One region of the Vescimonas coprocola genome, then DNA from elsewhere that is predicted to be linked to it. Evidence: riboswitches for the same ligand, from Rfam matches in the RefSeq annotation. Region 1 holds a riboswitch; the other holds the start of a gene.
The links. Region 1 has a riboswitch for glycine ahead of KJS28_RS02930 (alanine/glycine:cation symporter family protein). Riboswitches for the same ligand answer to the same signal wherever they lie in the genome.
Positions count from the first base shown of each region.

Region 2: it holds a riboswitch for glycine, as region 1 does, so the genes downstream of both, gcvT (glycine cleavage system aminomethyltransferase GcvT) here and KJS28_RS02930 (alanine/glycine:cation symporter family protein) in region 1, are expected to answer to the same signal.

Region 1 covers NZ_AP023418.1:584,995-589,204, reverse strand. The annotation lists gene alr (alanine racemase) at 1-438, opposite strand, end outside; gene KJS28_RS02930 (alanine/glycine:cation symporter family protein) at 559-1,926, opposite strand; glycine riboswitch at 2,020-2,111, opposite strand; gene yqeC (selenium cofactor biosynthesis protein YqeC) at 2,227-2,886, opposite strand; gene nrdD (anaerobic ribonucleoside-triphosphate reductase) at 3,211-4,210, shown strand, end outside.
Region 2 covers NZ_AP023418.1:2,444,710-2,448,919, forward strand. The annotation lists gene gcvT (glycine cleavage system aminomethyltransferase GcvT) at 1-2,573, opposite strand, end outside; glycine riboswitch at 2,842-2,922, opposite strand; gene KJS28_RS11880 (hypothetical protein) at 3,288-3,992, shown strand; gene KJS28_RS11885 (hypothetical protein) at 3,985-4,210, shown strand, end outside.

The DNA of each region.
Region 1 (4,210 bases):
CTCAAAGTGATCGCCTCCGCACAGGAAGCCCAGCCGGGACATCCCGGTGTCCACCTTGATGTGGATCTTCAGCGTGCCGCCGCAGCGCACCGCCTCGGCGCTGTACTCCAGTGCCTTGGCTTCGCAGGTCACCGCCTGCGTGATGTGGTAGCGCAGCAGCTCCTCCACCCGCTCCGGCGGTGTGTGGCCCAGAATCAGGATGGGCATGGTGATGCCCCCGGCCCGCAGCTCCATGGCCTCGTCCAGACTGGACACCGCCAGATAGTCCGCCCCCAGCTCCTCCAGCACTCGGGACACCTGCACCGACCCGTGGCCGTAAGCATCCGCTTTCACCACGCCCACGAACCTTGTCCCCGTCCGCCGCCGCAGTGTTTGATAATTATGCGCCAGCGCATCCAGATCGATCTCCGCCCAGGTGCGCCTCAGTGTGGATTCCATGTTCGTTCCTCCTCTGCCCCGCAGGGCCAGATATCTTGCCTCTCATGATACTACATCCCGCCGGAAAAGTCTATGGGCGGAACACCGAAAAGCGGGGACGGTCTCCCGTCTCCGCCGCCGTTACTTCCTCCGGCAGGCCGCTGCCACCAGTCCGCCCAGCGTCACCAGCGCCAGTACGTTGGGCAGCACCATCAGCTGGTTGAATAGATCCGCCAGCTCCCATACCAAGTCGTTGGACAGGCACGAGCCCAGAAAGATGAACCCGATGGCCAGCACCGAATACACCCCCACGGCCTTCTCCCCCAGCAGCCACGATACGTTGAGCCGCCCGAAGAAGTTCCAGCTGAGGATGGTGGAAAAGGCGAAGAACAGCAGGCACACCGCCACGAACATACTGCCTGCCCGGCTGCCCAGCACCGTGCCGAAGGCCAGCTGCGCCATGTTGGCCTTGCTGACGCCCTCCGCTGTCCCGGCGGAGAGGATGCCGTTTCCGGCATATAAAGTGGAGATCACCACCAGCGCCGTCATGGTCAGCACCACGAAGGTATCGATGAACACACCCGTCATGGCCACCACGCCCTGTTCGTGGGGATGCTTCACCTTGGCCATGGCGTGGGCATGAGGTGTGGAGCCCATGCCCGCCTCATTGGAGAACAGCCCCCGCTTGACCCCCTGACTGACGGCCATTTTCAGGGCATAGCCCAAGCTGCCGCCGATGATGGCGTTGGGGACGAAGGCGTAGCGGAAGATCATCCCCACCGCCTCCGGCAGGTACCGGACCCGGCACACCAGCACCACAAGTCCCCCCAGCAGGTACAGCGCCGCCATGACCGGCACCAGCTTCTCCGTGACCCCGGCAATGCGCTGGATGCCTCCCAGAAACACCACCACCGCCAGCACCGCCACCGCGATGCCCACCGCCCACGACGGCACACCGAAGGCGGCAGCGCAGGTCTCCCCGATGGAATTGGACTGCACCATGCACCCCATGAAGCCCAGCGCCAGAATCAGCGCCACGGCGAAAAAGCCCGCTAAAAACGTACCGAATCTCCCCGGAAAGGCCCGCTTGATGTAGTATACCGGCCCGCCGCTGACGCTGCCGTCCTCGGCCACCCGGCGGGTCTCCTGCGCCAGCACCGCCTCGGCGTAGATGGTGGCCATGCCGAAAAAGGCGATGATCCACATCCAGAAGATGGCCCCCGGCCCGCCCAGCAGGATGGCACCGCAGGCGCCAATGATGTTGCCGGTACCCACCTGAGCGGCGATGGCGGTGGTCAGGGCCTGAAAGGAGGACAGGCCCCCCTTCTGCCTGCCGCCCTGCATATTGAACTCCCCGAACACCGCCCGCATCCCCTCACCGAAGCACCGTACCTGCACAAATCGGGTGCGGACGGAGAAATACAGACCCGTACCGATGAGCAGGAACACCAGAATATAATCCGACAGATAAAAGTTGATGCGCTGTACCACCTGCAATACCGCTTCCATAATGTGTCTCCTCCCTGCCCCTCTGCGAAAAAAGGAGCCGCCGGCCTGTGCCAGCGACTCCGGAGAAACCACCGCTCGCCGCCCTGCGGGCGGCCCGGTCGCTCTGTCCTTTTGCCTGAGAGATTCGGCCCGCGGGCCTTGCACCTTCGGCACTCACTGTCGTGAGTTTCTCCAGAGTCCCCTCCCCGGCCAGTTTCCTTGGATTCTGTCCGTTTCTTGGGGGCATATGTTTTTGTTGGAGGTACTATACCACAGATGGCCGGCGGATACAAGCCCTATCTGCAAAAATTTTTCCCGTCATCACTTCAGTCGCTGCCACCGGCCCTCCCGCAGGGTCCCTGCCGTTACGGGACAGTCCAGCACCGCTGCCAGCCGCCGGGCCAGCGGCCACTCCTCCGCCCGGTCCACCTGATTCAGAAACACCCGGTCGTGGAGGCCCTCCAGACGCACCACACGGGCCGCCAGCTCCGGCGTTACCTCCTGATCCTCCGTGGCGCCCGCCAGCCGGGCATACAGCTCCGGCCGATGGGCCATGCGACTGATGGGCTTGCCGAAGCCGTCAGCCCCCATCACCAGGACCGTTGCCTGCCGTTCCTCCGGCAGCACCGGCTCCCAGTCGGTATGGGCCTTGAAGGGCCGCCCCGCCGAGCCGTCCGCCTCCACCAGCACGAAATCCGCCATGGTCTCCCAGTTATCTATGGCCGGGGCCGTCAGCTTCCCCTGTTCCGTAGGCGTCCCGGTACAAGCGATGCCCCGGCGGCGCAGCTCCTCCCGCAGCGTCCCCTCCTCCGTGCAGACCCTCAGGTGCGCCGGGGGCCATATCTTGGTGGTGGTACACACCAGCACCGTCCCCTGCTGCCGCAGCTCCGACGCCAGATGATACATCAGCGTGGTCTTGCCGCCGCCGCCGATAAGCGCCGTCAGTCCCGGCCCGATCTCCAGCAGTTCCCGCAGTTCCATCCCGTGATCCGCCCCTTTCGTATCCGTTTTTCCCAATATACCACACTTTCCTGAAAAAAACGAGGCCCCTTCTGTGAAAATCCTCCCGCTTCCCCGGCGTTTTTCCGCAGGATCACTATATTTTGTGCTTTCTTTTCTCTGTAATATCCCTTATCTTGTGTCGATTGTGAAGTATTGACAAATTTCTCTCTGGATTTTTGGTGCTGGTTTTCGTCTATATTTTGGCTCTCCCCCTTGCATCACCACCATATATAGTGTATGATATCAGTGTTCGCATTCATAGCCGCCCTGTGGCGACTTTTCATACGGCAAGGAGGAGAAAGAATGAAAATCATCAAGCGCAACGGCTCCGAGGTGGCCTTTGACATCACCAAGATCATTGTGGCCATCACCAAGGCCAACGAGGACGTGGACGAGGCCGACCGCATGACCCCGGTGCAGATCCGCCGCATCGCTGAGTCCGTGGAGCTGCAATGTCAGAAAATGAACCGTGCCGCCACCGTGGAGGAAATTCAGGACATGGTGGAGCACCACATCATGGCCCATGGGGCCTTTGAGGTGGCCAAGCACTACATCACCTACCGCTACACCCGCTCTCTGGTGCGCCGCTCCAACACCACCGACGACAAGATTCTCTCCCTCATCGAGTGCAACAACGAGGAGGCCAAGCAGGAGAACTCCAATAAGAACCCGGTGGTGAACTCCACCCAGCGGGACTACATGGCCGGCGAGGTGAGCCGTGACATCACCAACCGCCTGCTGCTGCCCCGTGAGATCGTGGAGGCCCACGAGGAGGGCATCATCCACTTCCACGACACGGATTATTATGCCCAGCATATGCACAACTGCGATCTGGTGAATCTGGAGGATATGCTGCAAAACGGCACCGTCATCACCGGTACCCTCATCGAGCGGCCCCACAGCTTCGCCACCGCCTGCAACATCGCCACCCAGATCGTGGCCCAGGTGGCCAGCAACCAGTATGGCGGCCAGTCCATCAGCCTGACCCATCTGGCCCCCTTCGTGGAGGTCAGCCGCCAGAAGATCCGCAAGATCGTTCAGGCGGAGATGGACTCCATCGGCTTTGACCCCGGTGAGGAGAAGATCCACGAGCTGGTGGAGACCCGCCTGCGGGAGGAGATCCGCCGTGGCGTACAGACCATCCAGTATCAGGTGGTGACGCTGCTGACCACTAACGGACAGGCCCCCTTCATCACCGTGTTCATGTACCTCAACGAGGCCCACGACGAGCGGGAGAAGAAGGATCTTGCCATGATCGTGGAGGAGATGCTCCTCCAGCGGTATCAGGGCGTCAAGAATGAGC
Region 2 (4,210 bases), 690 kb from region 1:
GTGGTGTAGCGGCTGCGGAGACGGGAAACCTCCTGCCCTACGTCCTTTCCCCGCAGGATGCAGTCCGCCATCAGACCGGCCAGCTCCGTGAACTCCGTCTGGCCGAAGCCAAACCGGGTCATTTCGCTGACGCCCATCCGCAGAGCACCGGAGGCGGTGAAGCCCTCCTCGTCGGGGGTGGCCTGATAGTTGACGATGATGTTGTTCTCCTCCAGCCGCTCGGCTACCTCCGGGCCGGTGCCGTAGCCCACGTCCACCAGCACCTGATGGGTTTCGGTGTAGCCGATGGCGGGATCGCCCAGCACGTGGAGACCCGCCTCATGGAGGGCCTTGGCAAAGTACTTGGCGTTGTCAATGACGGCCTTCTGATAGCTGTCCTTGAAATAGTTCATCTCATAGGCCGCCATCAGCAGGCCCAGCTGGGTCCCCAGATGGTGGTTGGAGACGCTGCCGGGGAAGGCACGGGACTGGATGGTCTCCCACAGCCCCCACTTCAGATCCTCCCGGCGATAGTTGACGCCGATGACGCCCCGCTGGGGGCCGAAGAAGGTCTTGTGGGTGGAGCCGGTGACGATCTCAGCGCCCTCCTCAAAGGGCTTCTGGAAGTGGTCACCCACCAGACCCAGCACATGGGCCATGTCGTACATGATGGTGGTGGGGATATTCTGCTCCGTGACGAAGCGGCGGATCTCCGCCACCGGCTCCCGGCGCAGCACCATGCTCTTGCCGAAGATGATAAGCTCCGGACGGTAGCGGTCGATGACCTTCTTGGTCTCCTCCACGTCGATGCGGAACAGATCGTCCCGGCACACGGGGAAGTTCACCACGGCGGTGCGCTCGGTCACCGGATCCACGGCGATGTAGTCCTTCAGAGCGCCCATGGGCTGGGCCGACAGGTGGCCGCCCCGGATGATGTGGTTGTTCAGCACATAGCCCAGCCGCTGGGGGGTGTGCTTGCGGTCCAGACGGTTCTTCCAGTCCATCAGGGCGGAGAAGGTAGCCATATTGCTCATCTGCCCGCTGATGACACGGGTCTCCACCTGGGTGCAGCCCAGATACTGGCGCATCTGCTCCGCCAGCAGCTGCTCCACGGTGTCGATGAACTTGGTGCCCTGATAGTAGAATACATCCTTATCATAGAAGGAGATGATCTTCTTGTGCTCAGCGTACCGGCAGGAGGGATCGCTGGCCGCCAGCAGCTGCACCGCCCGGCTGGGGGTGTTCTCCGAAGGGATGAGGTTGATGCACTGGCGCTGGCGCCACTGGTGGTTATCCTGCGCCAGATGCAGCAGCTCCAGCGCCTTGGCGGCCCGGTCGGCGGGCTGAGACACCTCGTCCTCCGGCCGCCGGTACAACAAAGGGCGGGCATAGGGCGGAGCCCCCACGCTCATGTGACGGGCGGGGATCACGGCCTTCAGCCGGCGGCCCCGGATGTCCACCTCCACCACGTCGTCCGTCAGAACGTCGCTGTCTACATAGCACAGGCCGATGGCCCGCTTGGCGGTCTCCTGGGTGATGACCGTCTCCAGTCCCTCGCCCTCAGCAACGTAGTAGGGGACCATGGTGCCGCTGGTGACCCAGCCCACCTGCTTCTCTCCCCGGTATACCGCCATTCCGGCCCGCATGACGCCCCGGTCCAGCAGGGCGATGGGCAGAATACGGCGGGGCAGGGCGGTGCAGTCGGAGAAATCCCGGTTCATGATGCGCCGGAAGGCGTCAAACTGCTGCTCCAGTGCCTTGCGGCCGATGAACTCCCCCTTCTGAGGCGCAAAGCTCACGGCGAACTTGGCCAGCGGCACGGCGAAAATGGGTATCCTCTGCCCGTCGGGATCCACGCCCATCTCATGGCCGTACAGGGGGAAGCCCGCCTCCATGCGGAGGGTGTCCCGTGCGCCCAGACCGGCGGGCCGGGCGCCCAGCTCCACCAGCCGGTTCCACAGCCACGCAGCGTCCTCGCTGCGGCAGTAGACCTCGTAGCCCAGAGGCTCGCCGGTGTAGCCGGTCTTGGCCACCTTCACCTCATGACCCTCGAAGGTCAGAGTGTTCAGGGCGTTCTTCATCGGCTCCGTCACCTGTACCCCGCCGGAGAGGGTGGTCAGCAGATCCTTGGACTTGGGGCCTTGCACGGCGATGGAGGCCCACCGGGAGGTGATGTCCGTGATGGTGCAGTCGTAGTCCTTCACCACGGAGCGCAGATGCATCAGATCCTTCTCCGTGTTGGCGGCGTTCACCACCAGCAGGAATCGCTCCTCCTCGAAGCGATAGAGGTACGCATCGTCCACGGCTCCGCCGTCCTCGTCCGGCAGGATGCAGTACTGGGCCATGTTCAGATCCAGACCCGCCACGTTGCTGGACAGGACGTGCTGCAAAAATGCCAGCCGCTCCGGCCCCTCGATCAGCAGCCGCCCCATGTGGGACACATCGAACAGGCTGCAGAAGTGCCGGGTGTACAGATGCTCCGCCACGATTCCCGTGGGATACTGGACGGGCATTTCCCATCCGCCGAAATCCACCATGGAGGCACCGGCCGCCACATGGGTCTCGTACAGCTGGGTGCGTTTGAGTTCGCTCATGTTCCTTCCTCCTTATCATGTTTGTTCCGTTGTTTGTTCCGCTTGTTTTGCTCCGTTTGCTTCGTTTGTCCAGTCGCTGGACACATTCCGGACGCATCGCGGACAGGTCTTGGCGGTGCCTTGGACACGTTCCGGAAAGGTTTTGGACGCACAAAAAGGCGCAAAACCGCTTTCGGCAGTTTTGCGCCTCCGTTTTTGTACCTGAGAGATTCCCCGCCGGAGCGGGTTGCACCTTCGGCGTGCGGACAGGCCGCACTCTTCGGAGTATCGTCGTGGTCCGACCCTTTTGCCTGAGAGCTTCTGCATTCCCCTTCGGCGCCGCCGCAGCGGTCTCTCCCGGACCAGTCATCCGAACTCTGTTTGCTTGTCACCCATAGGCTACCATTTTGCGGCGGTGGTTGTCAAGAAAATTATGCCGCCCGGCGGGGTAAAAGCATGGGGGAATTTTTGAAAGAGACATATATGCCGCATGAACGCAAAGAACATATGAAATTAACTAGAATTTTGCACAAATCGGCAAAACCCTGTTGCAAAAAGGCGGGAAACGTGGTAGTATCTCTCATGGACCTGACAATTAGCAAGACGAAATGTCGAAGGGCAAAGGCTCTCCGGCCGCTGAGATTTGCCGAAAAACCACCATTGGTTGTGGCAAGGGCGAGCCAGAGAGTCTATATGTGCCATATGAGTTTTGGAAGGAAGCAGGAGGTGTTACAGGTGCGGCAACCCATTCGAAGCAGCACGGTGAAGCGGCTGATCGTTGTGCTGGCGATCCTGTTGGCGCTGAGCCTTGCGGCGCTGTGTGCCGTGCGGTATTACGGGCGGCAGGCAGGCCGGGCGGCAGAGGCCCCCGGCAACGGCATCCAGACGGCGGCGCAGCCCGCCGGCGCACCCGTTCCCACAGCGGCCCGGACCGGCAAGGTCACCATCCGGCTGTATGACCGCAGCCCGGAGTATAACCGGGAGTTCTCCGTGACCAATATGTTCCCCGGCGATGCCGAGACCCAGAACGACTGCGTGCAGGTAGATCACAAGGGCGACGTCACCGTCCACTTCCGGGCGGAGGTGCGCCCCGGCTATGAGAAGCTGGCGGAGGTGCTGAAGCTGCGGGTGTCCGTGGGCGGTAGTGTGGTGTATGACGGCCTGATGGCCGAGATGCCCGCCGCAGTGGATACCCCGCTGCCGGCCGGCAGCGATACGCTGGACTATCAGCTGACGGCGTATCTGGATACCAGCGTCGGCAATCCCTATATGTATCAGCAGCTGGTAGCGGACTTTTACTGGTGGGTGGCGGATAGCGAGGAGTTGGCTCCCCCTACCGGCGACACCATGCAGCCCCTGCTCTGGGGAGCGGCGGTGCTGGTGTCCGGTGCGGCACTGACGGTGCTGCTGCGTCGCCGCAGGGAGGTGTCCCATGACTGAGCGTAAGACCCGCAGCCGTCTAACCGGCGGCATCGTTGCGGTGATCGTGCTGGCGGTGTGTCTGGTGGTCACCACCGTGGCACTGGCCTATTCCATGATTTCCGTCCGGGACAACACCTTTGCCACCGGCGGCGTCCGTATCAACCTCAACGATGGCGAGCCGGTGATCCGGCCCGACGAGTTCTTGTTTGAGCCGGGCATGACGGTGAAGAAGGACT